3 regions of the Arthrobacter sp. KNU-44 genome follow, and region 3 is predicted to be linked to each of the others. Evidence: riboswitches for the same ligand, from Rfam matches in the RefSeq annotation. Region 3 holds a riboswitch; each other region holds the start of a gene.

Region 1 (5,938 bases), 1.4 Mb from region 3:
CACTGTTGCCGCGGACACCATCTCCCCGGAGCACTCGGTCCTGGCCGATGAGCGCCTCAAGTACCTTCGCGCCGCCGTCGACGCCCTGCCGGAAAAGATGCGGTACGTCGTCGAGGAGATCTACTTCGGTGGGCGGACAGTCAAGGAACTCGCTGAGGAACTCGGTTCCACGCACGCCGCGGTCTCCCAACAGCGTGCCGAGGGCATCCGGCTCATGCGCGATGGACTTTCCGCACATTACGCGGACGATCCGGAACAATCCTTTGAGCCCCAATCGCGCATTACGGCCCGACGTCGGCACGACTACCTGTCGACCCTCGCCACCGCCACTTTGGGCGGAATTACCCGTAGTTTCAGCTCGGCAGATGCTGCCTTGAACCGAGCGGTCTAGACTCCGCCTACTTTGCGGTCGGCACGCGGCGGAGCACGACGGCGGCAAGGACTGCCGCTCCCGCCATCAGTACCAGCCCGATCGCCGCCGTGATGTGGACGCCGGATTCAAACGCCGCACGCGCGGCGGATGTCAGGGCATCGCCCATAGGCTGGGGCAGCGTTGCCGCGGTGTCCACGGCTCCGGCGAGCGTCTCCCGCGAGCGTTCGGCCGCGTGGCCGGACAATTCGCCTGGAAGCAGCAAGTGGTGTTGGTAGGACGCCGTCAGGATGGAGCCAAGGACGGCTGTGCCCAGCAATGAACCGAGCTCGTAGCCCGTTTCGGAGATCGCCGATGCAGCGCCCGCCTTGTCGGCAGGAACCGCGCCGAGGATCAGGTCGTTGGAGATGGTCTCCGCCGAGCCAACCCCGATGGCCAGCAGTAGGAGTGCCGTCAAAAGGTACCCCGGACCCTGGCTGTGGTTGCCCAGGGCGGCCACGAGGTATCCAACTGCGCTCAGCGCCAAGCCCGATGCCACCACCAGGCCCGGGCGGATCCGCTTGACCAGCGGAACCACCACCAGGCCCGCCACGATGGTGGCCAGCAGCGCCGGAACCATCGAGATCCCCGCCTGCATGGGGGATTGGCCTTCCACGAGCTGCAAATGCTGCGCGAAGAAGTAAATGAAGCCGGTCATTGAGAACAGGGACAAGACGTTGGCCGTGATGGCCGTGCTGAAGACCTTGTTCCGGAAAAGCCGTACGTCCAACATGGGCGATGCCAAAGAGCCCTGCCTCCGGACGAAGACGATTCCCATGGCCAGGCCGAACGCCATGAAGGCCGCGGGTCCAGGGCCAAAACCGTGTACGGCGGCCTCTTTGATGCCATAAACCACGGGGGCCATGGTCAGGATGGACAGCACAACGCTGGGAACGTCCGGCTTGCCCGGGTTGCGATCCTTGGACTCGGGAATGAGGGAGGGGCCAAAGGCGAGCAGGGGCAGCAACAATGGCACCGCAACCAGGAACACGGCACCCCACCAGAAGTGCTCCACGAGCCAACCGCCGAAGATCGGCCCGAGGGCTGCGCCGCCGGAGAATCCTGCGGCCCACACTGCCACGGCGAGCCGGCGGCGGTTCGGGTCCGGGAAGATGTTGCGGATCAAGGACAGCGTGGACGGCATGAGCATGGCTCCGAAGATGCCCATACTGGCGCGTCCGGCGATGAGCCATTTAGCCGACGGCGCGAAGGCGGTGGCCGCGGAAACGGCGGCGAAGCCCGTGCTGCCGATCAACAGCAAGCGGCGACGGCCGATCCGGTCTCCCAGGTTTCCCATGGACACCAATAGGGCTGCAAGCACCAGCGGGTAGGCGTCGACGACCCACAGCAGCTGCACGCCCCCTACTTCCAAGGACCGGGCGATTTGCGGCAGGGCGAATGTCAGCGCCGTATTGTCCACAGCCACCAGCAGCACGGGGAACATCAGGAGTGCCAGGGCAGCCCAATCGCGCCACGGGGCGGATTGGATCGAAGGGGTGCGGGGGTGCTGGGTTGTGGACGGCGTGAACATGGAGATAACTGTACCGTCTGGACGGTATAGTTTCAATCTGACTCATCGAACTGCCGCATCGAACTAAGGGATGATGGACACCATGCCGCGAAAACCTATTGCCCGGGACGCTGTCCTGGATGCCTTTGAAGCCCTCCTGATCGAGGTGGGGGAGCGGGCTGCGACCCTGGACGCCGTCGCCAAGCGCGCAGGCGTCTCCAAGGGCGGCCTGCTCTACCATTTCCCCAACAAGGAAGCCATGATCAGCTCCTTGCTCGAACGCATGGACGGGCTGGCTGCTCTGGATATCGAGGCAATGAAGGCAGCCCCCGAAGGTGCGGCCGCGTTCTTCATCAAGTCTTCCCTGTGGGCGGATACTCCGTTGGACCGGGTGTTCGTGGCCGCCACGCGGCTCGCGGAAGTAGCCCATGAAGAAACCCGCAGGCGTTTCGCCGGGATCCAGCAACAATGGCTCGATGTGCTCGCCGAGGAAGTGGGGCCCGAGATGGCCAAAGCGGTCCGGTACATGGGCGATGGACTTTACTTCAACGCAATGCTTGAAGGCGGCGCCGGTGATACGGAAGTCAAGGCCAGCGCGAGGAGCGCCGACGTCGGTGCGCTGCTGGCCGCCGTCGAACGCCTCCGTGACTGAGGGTGCGGCCCAACTGTCCCCACCGCCACCCTCGCCTCGCAAGCTCGGCCAGGGAACCCTGGCGGCGTGGGCCCCCGCAGTTGTTGTCGTTTAGAGGCTCCAAAACGACATCTAGTGCGAGTTAGTTGGGGAAGTCGGGCGGGGGCGGTGACCACATTTGCGGACGCGGGCAGTCCGTAGGACAATTGGGAGTTGTGGCAGCCGTCACCGGCAACCACGATCTCATTCACATAACTGAATACGCCTTTGATCTGCGGCGGGAGAGTCCTGCAGGCATGTGATGCAGGCGCCGTAGGAGCAAATCCTCCCCAGGAATCTCTCAGGCCCACGCACCGCCGCGGCAAGGCAACTCTGGAAAGCAGCGCGCTGACGCGCGCTCACCGACGGTGCAAGCGGAACAGTGCCACAAGCACGGTTTCGCGGAAACTCTCAGGTCCAATACAGAGCGGGGAGGAACCCGATTAGCTGTGGCGCACCCTGCGCCGCCTTATTTATGGAGTTCCTTCGTGACGGTTAGTTCAACCTCCACTACGTTCGTTGACCGGCATATCGGCACCCGCCGCCAAGCCGACATTGACATCATGCTCAAGTCTGTTGGCTACGACAGTGTCGATTCGCTCGTAGACACCGCGGTTCCCAATGACATCCGCCAGGACGTCGCGCTGACGCTCCAGAACGCCCTCAGCGAGGTGGAAGTCCTGGCTGAACTTCGCAAGCTGGCGGCCAAGAACAAGACGGCCGTGCAGATGATCGGCCAGGGCTACTACGACACCGTCACTCCGCCGGTGATCCGCCGCAACATCCTCGAATCCCCGGCCTGGTACACGGCCTACACGCCGTACCAGCCGGAAATTTCCCAGGGCCGCCTCGAAGCCCTGCTGAACTTCCAGACCATGGTCCAGGACCTCGTGGGCCTGCCTATCGCCAACGCCTCACTGCTGGATGAAGCCACCGCGGTTGCCGAAGCAGTCCTCATGATGCGCCGCGCCAACAAGAACAAGACGGCCCATGACGGCAAGACCGTCCTCGACGCCGACTGTCTCCCGCAGACCATCGCCATCGTGAAGGGCCGCGCCGAGGCGCTCGGCTTTGAGGTGGAGATCGCGGACCTGTCCCAGGGCCTGCCCGACGGCGACATCAACGGCATCGTGCTGCAGCAGCCGGGCGTTTCCGGCCGGGTGTTCGACCACTCCGCCGTGATTGCCGCCGCCAAGGAACGCGGCGCCCTCGTCACCGTCGCCGCGGACCTCCTCGCCCTCACCCTGATCACGCCTCCGGGTGAGCAGGGTGCCGACATCGCCGTCGGCTCCACCCAGCGCTTTGGCGTTCCGCTGTTCTTTGGCGGCCCGCACGCCGCGTACATGGCTGTCCAGAAGGGCCTCGAGCGCTCGATGCCGGGCCGCTTGGTGGGCGTTTCCAAGGACGACGCCGGCACTCCCGCCTACCGCCTCGCCCTGCAGACCCGCGAGCAGCACATCCGCCGCGAGAAGGCGACGTCCAACATCTGCACCGCGCAGGCCCTGTTGGCCATCGTGTCCTCGATGTACGCCGTGTACCACGGCCCCGATGGCCTGAAGGCGATCGCCGAGACGGCCCACAACCACGCCCGCACCCTGGCAGCGTCCTTGAAGGCCGCGGGCCTTGAGGTCCTGCACCGCAGCTTCTTCGACACCGTCACCGTCCGCGTCCCGGGCAAGGCTGCGGGGATCGTTTCTGCCGCCGAGGCCAAGGGCATCAACCTGCGCGGCATCGACGCGGACACTGTCGGCGTCTCCGTCGATGAGACCACAACAAAGGAAATCGTCGGCGGCGTCCTTGATGCTTTTGGTGTCGTCGCCGCCTTCGGCGCGACGGTGTCCGGTGACGGCGAGGGCTTCGCGCTGGAGGCCGCTGTCGAGCGAACTTCGGACTACCTGCAGCACCCGGTGTTCAACACGCACCGTTCTGAAACCCAGCTGCTGCGCTATATCCGCAAGCTGTCGGACCGCGACCTGGCGCTGGACCGCACCATGATCCCGCTGGGTTCGTGCACCATGAAGCTGAACGCCACCGCCGAGATGGAAGCCATCTCCTGGCCGGAATTCGCCTCGATCCACCCCTTCGCCCCGGATTCCCAGACCGAGGGCTGGCGCGAACTGATCGAGGATCTGGAAGCTGACCTGACGGAGATCACCGGTTACGACCAGGTCTCCATCCAGCCCAATGCCGGTTCCCAGGGCGAACTCGCGGGCCTGCTGGCCATCCGCGGCTACCACCACTCCCGCGGCGAGGCCCAGCGCAACGTCTGCCTCATCCCGGCGTCCGCCCACGGCACCAACGCCGCCTCGGCAGTGCTGGCCGGCATGAAAGTGGTCGTGGTGGCCACCGCGGCCGACGGCACGATCGACCACGCGGACCTGCAGGCCAAGATCGACGCCACCGGCCGTGCTTTGTCTTGCATCATGATCACTTATCCGTCCACGCACGGCGTGTACGACGCCGACGTCCGCGAAATCTGCGACTCGGTGCACGCGGCCGGCGGCCAGGTGTACGTGGACGGCGCCAACCTCAACGCGCTCGTGGGCCTGGCCCAGCCGGGCAAGTTCGGCGGCGACGTGTCCCACCTGAACCTGCACAAGACCTTCTGCATCCCGCACGGCGGCGGCGGACCCGGCGTTGGCCCGGTCGCGGCCAAGGCGCACCTTGCACCCTTCATGCCCGGCGACGCCAACAAGGCAGCACACGAAGACGGCGCTTCTTTGCCAGGGACTGGCGTGGCCATCTCCGCCTCGCGTTACGGCTCCGCCGGCGTCCTGCCGATTTCCTGGGCCTACGTGAAGCTCATGGGCGGCGAAGGCCTGACCGAGGCCACCAAGTCCGCGCTGCTTGCCGCGAACTACATCGCCTCGCGCCTCAACGAGTACTTCCCCGTTCTCTACACCGGTGAAGGCGGGCTCGTGGCCCACGAGTGCATCCTGGACCTGCGCGAACTGACGGCTCGCACCGGCGTTACTGCTGAGGACGTGGCCAAGCGCCTCATCGACTACGGTTTCCACGCTCCCACCCTGGCGTTCCCGGTGGCGGGCACCCTCATGGTGGAGCCCACCGAATCCGAGGACCTCGGGGAGATCGACCGATTCATCGAAGCCATGATCACCATCCGCAAGGAAATCGACCAGGTCGCGAACGGCGACTTCACGGTGGAGAACAGCCCGCTGCGCCACGCACCGCACACCGCGGCCGCCGTCGTCTCCTCGGACTGGAACCGTGAGTACTCCCGCGAGCAGGCCGTCTTCCCTGTCCACCTCAAGCAGGACAAGTACTTCCCGCCCGTCGGCCGCATCGACGGCGCCGCAGGCGACCGCAACCTGGTCTGCTCCTGCCCTCC
Region 2 (5,938 bases), 330 kb from region 3:
GCCCGCCGAGAAGGGGTTGCCTTCGCGGGAGAGCTCGTTGCCGTAGAGCGGCATGCCGGCTTCGAGACGCAGGGAGTCACGCGAGGCCAGGCCGGCGGGGATCAGCTCGCCGTCTTGGGCAACTGCCGCGATTGCTTGCCACAGGGCGGCGGCATCGTTGTCCACGAAGATTTCGAAGCCGTCCTCACCGGTGTAACCGGTGCGGGCGAGGAGCAGTTCCGTGATGCTCCCGGCAAAGGTGAAGGGCACCTCGACGGCGGCGTAGTACTTCAGCTCGGTGACCAGGGCGTGCTGTTCCGCCGGGACCAAACGCAGGAGGATTTCTTCCGCCTTGGGACCCTGGACGGCGATCAGCGAGGTCGCTGCGGAGGCGTCCTCGACGACGACGTCGAAGTTGGCAGCCCGCTGCGCCAGTGCCTCGGCAACAACCTTGGCGTTGCCGGCGTTTGGAACCACCAGGAACTTGGAATCGCCACGGCGGTAGGTGATGAGGTCGTCGATGATGCCGCCGTCTTCCTGGCAGATCAGCGAGTACTTGGCCTTGCCGATCGACATGGCGGAGATCTTGCCCACCAAGGCGTAGTCCAGGAAAGCGGCCGCGTCCGGGCCGCTGACCCAGACTTCGCCCATGTGGGAAAGGTCGAACAGGCCTGCGGACTGGCGGACGGCGTGGTGCTCGGCCAGTTCGGAGGAGTACTTCAGGGGCATCTGCCAGCCACCGAAATCGGTGAAGGAAGCGCCGAGCTTCTTGTGCTCTTCGTAGAGCGCAGTGTAGTTCTCAGTCATCGTGAGGAGTCCTTTAGTTCTCGAAGGCTTCGATCGGAGGGCAGGAGCAGACCAGGTTGCGGTCGCCTGCGGCGCCGTCGATGCGGCCGACGGGCGGGAAGTACTTGTCCTGCTTGAGGTGGACAGGGAAGACGGCCTGCTCGCGGGAGTACTCACGGTTCCAGTCCGAGGAGACGACGGCGGCCGCGGTGTGCGGTGCGTGGCGCAGCGGGCTGTTCTCCACCGTGAAGTCGCCGTTCGCGACCTGGTCGATTTCCTTGCGGATGGTGATCATGGCTTCGATGAATCGGTCGATCTCCCCGAGGTCCTCGGATTCGGTGGGCTCCACCATGAGGGTGCCCGCCACCGGGAACGCCAGGGTGGGAGCGTGGAAACCGTAGTCGATGAGGCGCTTGGCCACGTCCTCAGCAGTAACGCCGGTGCGAGCCGTCAGTTCGCGCAGGTCCAGGATGCACTCGTGGGCCACGAGCCCGCCTTCACCGGTGTAGAGAACGGGGAAGTACTCGTTGAGGCGCGAGGCGATGTAGTTCGCGGCAAGCAGCGCGGACTTGGTGGCCTCGGTCAGGCCTTCGCCGCCCATGAGCTTCACGTAGGCCCAGGAAATCGGCAGGACGCCGGCGGAGCCGTAACGCGAGGCGGAGATGGCCACGCCAGTCCCTGGCAAAGAAGCGCCGTCTTCGTGTGCTGCCTTGTTCGCATCGCCGGGCATGAAGGGTGCAAGGTGCGCCTTGGCCGCGACCGGGCCAACACCGGGTCCGCCGCCGCCGTGCGGGATGCAGAAGGTCTTGTGCAGGTTCAGGTGGGACACGTCGCCCCCGAACTTGCCCGGCTGGGCCAGGCCCACGAGCGCGTTGAGGTTGGCGCCGTCCACGTACACCTGGCCGCCGGCCGCGTGCACCGAGTCGCAGATTTCGCGGACGTCGGCGTCGTACACGCCGTGCGTGGACGGATAAGTGATCATGATGCAAGACAAAGCACGGCCGGTGGCGTCGATCTTGGCCTGCAGGTCCGCGTGGTCGATGGTGCCGTCGGCCGCGGTGGCCACCACGACCACTTTCATGCCGGCCAGCACTGCCGAGGCGGCGTTGGTGCCGTGGGCGGACGCCGGGATGAGGCAGACGTTGCGCTGGGCCTCGCCGCGGGAGTGGTGGTAGCCGCGGATGGCCAGCAGGCCCGCGAGTTCGCCCTGGGAACCGGCGTTGGGCTGGATGGAGACCTGGTCGTACCCGGTGATCTCCGTCAGGTCAGCTTCCAGATCTTCGATCAGTTCGCGCCAGCCCTCGGTCTGGGAATCCGGGGCGAAGGGGTGGATCGAGGCGAATTCCGGCCAGGAGATGGCTTCCATCTCGGCGGTGGCGTTCAGCTTCATGGTGCACGAACCCAGCGGGATCATGGTGCGGTCCAGCGCCAGGTCGCGGTCCGACAGCTTGCGGATGTAGCGCAGCAGCTGGGTTTCGGAACGGTGCGTGTTGAACACCGGGTGCTGCAGGAAATCAGAACTGCGGACCACGGCCTCCGGCAACTCGAAGCCGGAAGCGGTCTTCAAGGGACCGGCGCCAAAGGCGACGGCCACTGCGGACAGCACTTCCGACGTCGTGGTTTCGTCAACGGAGACGCCCACAGTGTCGGCGTCGATGATCCGCAGATTGATGCCCCGCGCTTCGGCGGCGGCGATGACCTTCCCGGCCTTGCCGGGGACGCGGACGGTGACGGTGTCGAAGAAGGAATCGGAGACGAGTTCGCGGCCGGCGACTTTGAGCGCGGTGGCGAGCGTGCGGGCGTGGTTGTGGGCCGTCTCGGCGATCGCCTTCAGGCCATCGGGGCCGTGGTAGACGGCGTACATCGAGGACACGATGGCCAACAGGGCCTGCGCGGTGCAGATGTTGGACGTCGCCTTCTCGCGGCGGATGTGCTGCTCGCGGGTCTGGAGGGCGAGGCGGTAGGCGGGAGTGCCGGCGTCGTCCTTGGAAACGCCCACCAAGCGGCCCGGCATCGAGCGCTCGAGGCCCTTCTGGACAGCCATGTACGCGGCGTGCGGGCCGCCGAAGAACAGCGGTACGCCAAAGCGCTGAGTGGAGCCGACGGCGATGTCAGCACCCTGCTCACCCGGAGGCGTGATCAGCGTGAGCGCGAGGAGGTCCGCCGCCACGGTGACGAGGGCGCCGCGTTCCTTGGCGGCGGCAATCACGGCGGAGTGGTCGAACACCCGGCCGGAAACGCCCGGCTGCTGCAGCACGATGCCGTTGATGTCGCCGTCGGGCAGGCCCTGGGACAGGTCAGCGATCTCCACCTCGAAGCCCAGCGCCTCGGCGCGGCCCTTCACGATGGCGATGGTCTGCGGGAGGCATTCGGCGTCGAGGACGGTCTTGCCCGCAGAGGCGGACTTGTTGGCCCTCCGCATGAGCAATACGGCCTCGGCGACGGCGGTGGCTTCGTCCAGCAGGGACGCGTTGGCCACCGGCAATGCCGTGAGGTCCTGGACCATGGTCTGGAAGTTCAGCAGGGCTTCGAGGCGGCCCTGGGAGATTTCCGGCTGGTAGGGCGTGTAGGCCGTGTACCAGGCCGGGGATTCGAGGATGTTGCGGCGGATCACCGGCGGAGTGACGGTGTCGTAATAGCCCTGGCCGATCATCTGCACGGCCGTCTTGTTCTTGGCCGCCAGCTTGCGAAGTTCAGCCAGGACTTCCACCTCGCTGAGGGCGTCGGTGCCGTGCTTGGACAGCCTAAGTGCAACATCCTGGCGGATGGAATCGGGGACAGCGACATCCACCAGGCCGTCAACGGAGTCGTAGCCGACAGCTTTGAGCATGATGCCAACATCGATTTGCCGTCGTGCGCCGATGTGTCGGTCTGCGAAAGCGGTGGGGGTTGATTGAACAGTCAAAAGGAACTCCAAGGTAGGGCCGACCGCAATGGCACGGCTTCGGTTTGGGTTCCTCCCCGCTCTGTATCGGACCTGAGAGATTCCGCAGGCTTGGTTGCCTGCTTGCACCGTCGGTGAGCCGGACCGAAGCCTGGCTGCTTTCCAGAGTTGCCTCGCCGCAGCGGTACGGGGGCCTGAGAGATTCCTGGGGAGGATTTGCTCCTACGGCGCCTGCCCGGTTGATGACTGGGAGGACTCTCCCGCCACGGTTCGAAAGGCATATTCAGATTTGGGGTGATTCGGCTCACACCATACACACAATGTCAACGCAGGGGCAACATCAGGTATCGGAAATAGCCGTCGGCAGAGGATCATCAATCGAGGAGATCACGAAGCATAGCCGGAGTTGACATTCCTTGGTGACCTATCCCACACTGAGTCGGGCATCACCCAAACTGAATACGCTGATGATCTGCGGCGGGAGAGTCCTGCCGGTACATTCTGCAGTCGCCGTAGGAGCAAATCCTCCCCAGGAAACTCTCAGGCCCCCGTACCGCCGCGGCAAGGCAACTCTGGAAAGCAGCCCGGGAACTCCGGGCTCACCGACGGTGCAAAGCGGAACCATGCGAAAGCACGGGGCCGCGGAATCTCTCAGGTCCAATACAGAGCGGGGAGGAACCCCGAATCATCGTGGCACGCTAATGCCACTTGAACGATGGAGTTCCTCATGACGATTCATCACCCGCCCGCCATAGCTAGTGAAACACCCCATCTTGATCGGCAGCTCAGCAACCGGCACATCCAGCTGATTGCGATCGGCGGCGCCATCGGCACAGGCCTCTTCATGGGTTCCGGAAAGACCATCTCCGCGGCCGGCCCGTCCGTGATCTTCGTGTACATGATCATCGGCTTCATGCTGTTCTTCGTCATGCGCGCCATGGGCGAACTGCTGCTGTCCAACCTGCACTACAAATCCTTCAGCGACTTTGCCGCAGACCTTCTGGGTCCGTGGGCAGGTTTCTTCACCGGCTGGACCTACTGGTTCTGCTGGGTGATCACCGGCATCGCGGACGTCATTGCCATTGCGGGCTACTCAAAGGAGCTCTGGCCGAGCCTCCCGCTGTGGATCCCGGGCCTGGCCACTATCGCGATCCTGCTGCTGCTGAACCTGACCACGGTGAAGGCCTTCGGCGAGACAGAATTCTGGTTCGCCCTCATCAAAATCATCGCGATTGCAGCACTGATCGTTGTAGGGCTGTTCATGATCTTCAGCGGGTTCCAGTCCGAGGCCGGACCGGCAAGCCTCACCAACCTCTGGAGCCACGGCGGCTTCTTCCCCCACGAATTCATGGGCTTCGTGGCCGGCTTCCAGATCGCGGTCTTCGCATTCGTGGGCATTGAGCTAGTGGGCACCACTGCGGCAGAGGCCAAGGACCCGGAGAAGAACCTGCCCAGAGCGATCAACTCCATCCCGGTGCGAGTGCTCCTGTTCTACGTGGGCGCCCTCATCATCCTGATGTCCGTCACTCCTTGGACCCAGTTCGCCGCCGGCCACAGCCCATTCATCGCCATGTTCTCCCTGGCTGGGCTCGGCGCAGCCGCCACCGTGGTCAACCTGGTGGTGCTGAGCTCGGCCATGTCCTCGGCCAACTCCGGCATCTACTCGACCTCGCGCATGGTGTACGGCCTAGCCCAGGAGGGCGACGCCCCGGCCCTTTTCAGCGGCCTGTCCCGGCGGAAGGTTCCCCGCAACGCCCTGTTCCTCTCCTGCGTGCTGCTGCTCTCCGGCGTCGTCCTGATGTACGCGGGACAGGACGTCGGCAAGGCCTTTGACATGGTCACCACCGTGTCGGCCGTCTGCTTCGTCTTCGTCTGGTCCATCATCCTGGCCAGCTACATCGCATTCCGTCGTCGTCGCCCGCAGCTGCACATCGCGTCCACGTTCAAGATGCCCGGCGGCATCGTGATGGTGTGGGTGGTCTTCGCGTTCTTCGCGTTTGTGCTCTGGACGCTGACCACCCAGTCGGACACGCTGACGGCACTGCTGGTCACGCCGGCCTGGTTCATCATGCTCGGTGTCGCGTGGTTCTTCCTGCGCCGCCGTCCAGCCCACCTGGCCCGCTACGCGAGGTTCCAGGACGAGCTCCAGTCGGACCAGGATGCCGCAGACGTGCCCCTCCGCGCGGGCGCCTAGGCGGACAATGACAACCACCTCTGCGGGGTGGGGGTTCACTTATGCATGGCCTCATGTATCTGGAGCGCAAACCAAAGCTGGGCCAACGTGGATGT
Region 3 (5,938 bases):
GCGGCCGTCGAGTTCGAGGACGCTGAAGAGTTCGAAGACGCCTAAAACGCCCGCTCACCTTTGAGGCCTTTTCGACAAACGCTCGCTCAGATCTTCCGGCCGGTCCGGAAAGATCTGAGCGAGCGTTTGCCTTTTGGGGTGCAAAAGTGAGCGAGGGTTTTAGTAGCCCATGCTGCTGCCGCTTGGGGTGCTGCTGCTCGGGGTGAGCATGGAACCGGATGGGCTGACCAGGAACCACACGCCACCCACGCCTTGGCCGTAGGTGTCACTGGAGTCTTCATCCTTGGAGAAGAAGTAGATAGGCATCCCGTTGATGGTGATCTGCATCTTGCCGTCTGCCGTGGGGATGGTGCCGATGGTTCCGCCCACCCCGTCAACCGCCGGCGTCTTCGACGTCGTTGTCACGGCGGGCCAGCTGGTGGCGCAGCCGCCGGTGCAAGCGCTCTTGCCGGAACCCTTGACGTCCTTCGCGAAGAAGTAGACGCTCTTGCCGTTCGCAGCAACCACTCTCTCGCCGACGCTCGACGACGCCGTCTTCAGTTCCGCCGCTCCAGCAGGAGTGCTCGACGCCGGAGCGCTTGAACTCGCCGACGCCGCGGAACTGGGGCTGGTGGCGCTCGAGGACGTGGAAGACGAGCCGGGGCTTCCTCCACAGCCAGTGAGGGCGATGGCCAGAGCAAGAATGCCGAGCCCGGTGCCGAGTTGCTTCTTCATGGTTTGCTCCTTCGCTTGCACCGGCCGTGGACGTGCCGGAAGCTAACCCGTACGACGCCGCCAGGTGAAGAATGGTTCAGGGGGCTTGAACCTTTTTCGTGGCGGGCACGTCGTATCGCAGGAGAAGGGGAAGCCGAGCACCAAGGAGGCGCCGATGCCGCTCGACGAGGATGTGGTGGCCGCGATTTATCGCGACCACGGCACAGCGCTGCGCCGCTTCGTTCTGAGCTGCACGCCGGATGCGCACTTGGCTGAGGACGTGGTGCAGGAAACCATCCTTCGCGTGTGGCAACACGCCCCGCAGATCACCGGCAGCCTGCGCAGCTATTTGTTCCGCACTGCCCGCAATGTCATCATCGACAACTACCGCAAGGCCCAGCGGCGCCCGGCAGAGGCTGCCGAACGCGACATGGCGGACCCGGAGGAGGCCACCGAGCGGGTGGACGAGCTCCTCAACCGGGTCCTCATGGAGGAGGCGCTCCTGCGGCTCAGCACCGAACACCGGGAGGTTCTGGTAGCCCTGCATTACGAACGTTTCACGGTGAACGAGGCCGCGCTGAGGCTCAACATCCCCAGCGGCACGGTGAAATCCCGGGCCTTCTACGCCGTCAGGGCGCTTCGCACGATTCTCGATGAAATGGGGGTGCAGCGGTGAACGAAACCGGACTTCACCAATTGCTGGGCGCCTACTTGCTCGGCGGCCTCGAACCTGCCGAGGCCCGGGTTTTCGAGGAGCACTTGGCACGCTGCGCTGATTGCCGGCTCGAGCTGGGGGAGCTGGAGAGCCTTCCGGCCCTCCTCGACGCCGTCCCCGTGCCCGACGCCGTCGCGCTCGCCGCCGGGCGGCCCGCCGTCGAGCCCTCCGCTGCAGTTCCGCCCGCTGCTTCCGACGCTCGCTCACTAATGGGGGCTTTTTCGGAAAGGCTCCCGCAGCCGATTCTCTTGAAAATGGCAGCACGGCGACGGAAATCGCGACGCCGGTGGGCGGCTCTGGTGGGTGCCGTGGCCGCCGCTTGCCTTGGCTTGGGCATACTGGCCGGGCCGGTGTTGAACCAGCCACCTAAACCTGACGCCAGCTACTCGGTGCAGACGGACAACGGCCTGCAGCTCACTGTGGGGCTCGTCAGGAAGGCGTGGGGAACCGAGCTGCAACTGGAAGGCCGCAGCATGCCGCCGCAAGGCACGATGTACCTGTGGGTCAAGGGTCGCGACGGCACGGAAGAAATGGCCTGCGGTTGGACCGCGACGTCCAGCGGCCACATCAAGGTCACGGGCGCGACGCCGGTCCAGCTTGCCGGGATTTCGGGCGTGGAACTGCGCGATGACAACCAGAAGACCGTCGCCGTGATTTCGGTCCCGGGGAGCTAGGGGTCCCCAGGACCTAGGTGGTCAGCGGTGAGCGGTCAGGCGGACGCAGGTTCGCTGGCTTCAGGATCGGGCAGGTCGTTTCGCTCCCAGGTGGGCATGTCCAGTCGGTTGAAACTGTAGAGATGTATTCCCGCGACGCCGTCCGGGTGCGCAGTGAGTTCGGAAACCAGGCCTTGCGGTGAGTACTTGTCTCCGCCGAGAAGCTTGCGGGCGAGGGTTCCTTTATTGCTGAGGAACTTCAGGGATGTCCCGACGCCGATCTGGGTTGCCAGGGCCAGCAGTTTGGTCCGGGGAACTGCCCCGGCAATCCCAGCCCATACGGGAAGCTCGACGCCTTCCCGGCGCAGGAGTGCTGAGTAGTCGAGGATCGTCGGGGTGGAGAAGCACATCTGCGTGACAACGTGCGTCGCCAGGTGTTGTTTGGCCAACAGTGCGTCCAGCAAGTCCAGCCCGCTCACGGAAGGATGCCCCTCGGGGTAACCGGCGATGCCCGCTGTGATGGTGCCACCGGTGTACTCGGCGATGTCCGCCAAGAGGGGAAGGCTCGATCGGTAGGGGCCGGCACCAAGAGGTCCGTCTCCACCGATGGCGAAGACCTCCGTGATCCCGACGGCCCCGCAGTCCCGGAGGATGCCGGAAAGCTGCGCCCTGTGCTCCAGCCCGCGCGCCGAGACGTGCGGAATCACGTTGTAGCCCAGGAGGCTGAGCTTGACGGAAGCCTCCATGGTCCGCGCGATGCCGTGATGGGGCAAGCAGGTGACTGTGAGCGTTGTGGAAAGCGGCACTGCGGCCTGGACTTTCTCAACGATTCCGTCTGAGGGAATGATTTCAATCCGGGTGGGGAACATGCTGGCTCCTTGCCGATCAGGCCGTCGCGTGGTGTGCGAGGAGGGTGCGGGCTTCCTGGCGGGTGGTGCCGGAGTCCTGGATGCCTTCGGCGATGTGGGCGAGGTGGGCAGGGATTTCGCGGCCTTTCTTGCGCATCGCGGTGGCCCAGAGGCGTCCGGCGCGGTAGGAGGAGCGGACCAGGGGGCCGGACATGACGCCGAGGAAGCCGATTTCCTCGGCTTCGGTGGCGAGGTCGACGAATTCCTGGGGTTTGACCCAGCGGTCCACGGGCAGGTGCCGTTCGGAGGGGCGCAGGTACTGGGTGATGGTGATCAGGTCGCACCCTGCGGCGTGCAGGTCGGTCATGACTTCGGAGATCTCTTCGCGGGTTTCGCCCATGCCCAGGATCAGGTTGGATTTGGTGACCATGCCGGCGGCCCGGCCCTGGGTGATGACGTCCAGGGAGCGGTCGTAGCGGAACGCGGGGCGGATGCGTTTGAAGATCCGGGGCACGGTTTCGACGTTGTGCGCGAAGACCTCGGGGGCGGAGTCGCAGATCGCTTGGATGTGTTCGGGTTTGCCGGAGAAGTCGGGGATGAGCAGTTCGACGCCGGTGCCGGGGTTCAGTTCGTGGATCTTGCGGACGGTTTCGGCGTAGAGCCAGACGCCTTCGTCTTCCAGGTCGTCGCGGGCGACGCCGGTGACGGTGGCGTAGCGCAGGGCCATGGCCTGGACGGAGCGGGCGACCTTGGTGGGTTCGAACATGTCCACGGGGGAGGGTTTGCCGGTGTCGATCTGGCAGAAGTCGCAGCGGCGGGTGCATTCGGAGCCGCCGATCAGGAAGGTCGCTTCCTTGTCTTCCCAGCACTCGAAGATGTTCGGGCAGCCGGCTTCCTCGCAGACGGTGTGCAGGCCTTCTTTTTTCACGAGGTTCTTCAGGCCCACGAATTCCGGGCCCATCTGGACCTTGGCCTTGATCCACTCGGGTTTGCGTTCGACCGGGACGGCTTTGTTGCGCTGTTCAACGCGCAGCAGCTTACGGCCTTCAGGTGCCAGGGTCATGAGGAACTCCATAATTCAGGTGGCGCGGACGCACCACGATGATTCGGTTCCTCCCCGCTCTGTATTGGACCTGAGAGTTTCCGCGTTGCCGCCTCGCGGCTGGACGCTTGCACCGTCGGTGAGTCCGGTTGCCCGGGCTGCTTTCCAGAGTTGCCTTGCCGCGGCGGTACATGGGCCTGAGAGATTCCTGGGGAGGATTTGCTCCTACGGCGCCTGCTGAAACGTACCGGCAGGGCTCTCCCGCCGCAGATCATAAGCGCGTGCCACCTTTCGGTGACACGTCTCACATGGTATCCGGTGCCTGTGCGGCACGCAAAGAGCTGAGTCATTGATTCCTGACGTTGGCTGATGTACCTTGGCGCCAAGGAATCCGACATCCTTGCCGGATGACCGTCGAAAAGGTCGACGCCATGGCAGGAACCTCAACAGCTCCCCTCCGCATTTCGATGCACAATTCGGGTCGAGCCGCACCGAAGGTCCTCGCCGCCCTGTCGGTGCTGGCAGTCTTGTTTTGCGGCATCAGTACCGCTTCCCCGGTTCTTGCGGCCACGCCCTGCTGGGACATCAGCGGTACTTGGACGACGGTCCAGGGCGGCTCCCGGACCTTAACGTTCACCTTCCAACAGAACGGCAACCAGGTGAGCGGCACTGCCGGCGACACCAGCCTCAGCGGGACCTTCACCGGAAACGTTACCGGCGACCACGTCGACGTGATCGTGGTGTGGAACGCCCAGCGCGCCAACGGCTCCACCCTCGAAGGCGAGTACGAGGCCACCATCTCGGCCGGGACGCTGACCGGGACGACCCACGACGTTGCCAATCCCTCCAGCCACGCCACATGGACCGCTACCGGTGGCCCGACCAAGGCCTGTGCCGGAGCCACCGCGACGCCCACCGGCTCGGTGACGCCCACCAGCGCGGCGACGCCAACCGGCTCGCCCACGTCGACCAGCTCGCCCGCCTCGACCGACTCGAATGAGGCCGCGGCGGAAGCGGCCATCCTCCAAGCCCTGGAGAGCACCGGGCACACTAGCGTGCCCGCTACGGAAGGTCTGAATACCAGCGGCGCCCAAGCGATTGAAGGCGCCTTCAGGGGGCTCTTCTCGAAGAACGACGACGTCGCCAATGCCCTGGTCTTCCAAGCCGGTCTGCTGGCGTCGTCGGACGGCTCGGATGGGAGGCCCAGGTTCCCGGGCGTCCGGGCATGCATGCCCATCATCCTGCGCATGGCTTACAACGGGGTTACCGGTCCGGATGCTGCTGCACGTGCATCAGCGCTGTTGGCGGGCCGTCGCCTGCTGCTCTACCTCCTGGGACGGGACTTCGCGGTCACCAAGGGGGCGGCGTCGTGACTCCGTGCCGGATCCTCGTCGTCCTCGTCGCTTTCACAGCAACGTCAGTGGCCCTCGCGGCCTGCCAGGGGCCCCGGCCTAGTTCCCCCAATTCTTCTCAGGTGATGCCTCCCTCTTCCCAGGTAACGAGATCAGGGCCGCCGCAAAGCGCAGGGCTCACCCTGACCCCGCCGGCGGGGTGGGCGAACCGGGTACTGCCCACCCTCGGCGGGATCGTGCTGGCCGGGACGGAAGCGGACCTGACTGCCCAGACCCCGGCCGGGCCGAGGCTGACCGCGGTGCCGAACACGGCGGCGCCCACGGCCGACAAGCTGATCGCCAACCTCGACACGGGCGCGCTGTTCGCGCCGACGGCCACCCAGCAGACCTTCGGCCCGTACGAACAGGTCCCGGTGCTGCGTTTCATGACGGCGGCCACCCCCAGCGACGGCGAAACCGTCGAGATCATGGCAATCACGGTTGCTCCCCACGAGGCCTATTTGATGACGCTGGAGGCGCCTTCGTCGAGCTGGAATACGGCACAGGCAACACTCGAGGGGATCGTGGCGTCCGCCTCGATCAACGCGGAGCTCTTCCCGAAATAACCGCTTCCACCCCTGGTTAGATCCTGCGAT

The links. Region 3 has a riboswitch for glycine ahead of lipA (lipoyl synthase). Riboswitches for the same ligand answer to the same signal wherever they lie in the genome.
Region 1: another riboswitch for glycine. It lies ahead of gcvP (aminomethyl-transferring glycine dehydrogenase); the one in region 3 lies ahead of lipA (lipoyl synthase).
Region 2: another riboswitch for glycine. It lies ahead of gcvP (aminomethyl-transferring glycine dehydrogenase); the one in region 3 lies ahead of lipA (lipoyl synthase).

Annotation. Positions count from the first base shown of each region.
Region 1 covers NZ_JBPXNG010000002.1:1,236,303-1,242,240, reverse strand. The annotation lists gene ACSVHC_RS06495 (sigma-70 family RNA polymerase sigma factor) at 1-391, shown strand, start outside; gene ACSVHC_RS06490 (MFS transporter) at 399-1,940, opposite strand; gene ACSVHC_RS06485 (TetR/AcrR family transcriptional regulator) at 2,023-2,571, shown strand; glycine riboswitch at 2,819-2,916, shown strand; glycine riboswitch at 2,918-3,025, shown strand; gene gcvP (aminomethyl-transferring glycine dehydrogenase) at 3,078-5,938, shown strand, end outside.
Region 2 covers NZ_JBPXNG010000002.1:2,287,984-2,293,921, reverse strand. The annotation lists gene gcvT (glycine cleavage system aminomethyltransferase GcvT) at 1-786, opposite strand, end outside; gene gcvP (aminomethyl-transferring glycine dehydrogenase) at 800-3,670, opposite strand; glycine riboswitch at 3,722-3,821, opposite strand; glycine riboswitch at 3,822-3,922, opposite strand; glycine riboswitch at 4,118-4,215, shown strand; glycine riboswitch at 4,217-4,325, shown strand; gene cycA (D-serine/D-alanine/glycine transporter) at 4,377-5,843, shown strand; gene ACSVHC_RS11655 (PucR family transcriptional regulator) at 5,879-5,938, opposite strand, start outside.
Region 3 covers NZ_JBPXNG010000002.1:2,619,975-2,625,912, forward strand. The annotation lists gene ACSVHC_RS13250 (DMP19 family protein) at 1-45, shown strand, start outside; gene ACSVHC_RS13255 (COG4315 family predicted lipoprotein) at 160-714, opposite strand; gene ACSVHC_RS13260 (sigma-70 family RNA polymerase sigma factor) at 869-1,369, shown strand; gene ACSVHC_RS13265 (anti-sigma factor family protein) at 1,366-2,082, shown strand; gene ACSVHC_RS13270 (methylenetetrahydrofolate reductase) at 2,118-2,930, opposite strand; gene lipA (lipoyl synthase) at 2,947-3,972, opposite strand; glycine riboswitch at 4,022-4,125, opposite strand; glycine riboswitch at 4,127-4,225, opposite strand; gene ACSVHC_RS13280 (hypothetical protein) at 4,359-5,324, shown strand; gene ACSVHC_RS13285 (hypothetical protein) at 5,429-5,908, shown strand; gene trmB (tRNA (guanosine(46)-N7)-methyltransferase TrmB) at 5,925-5,938, opposite strand, start outside.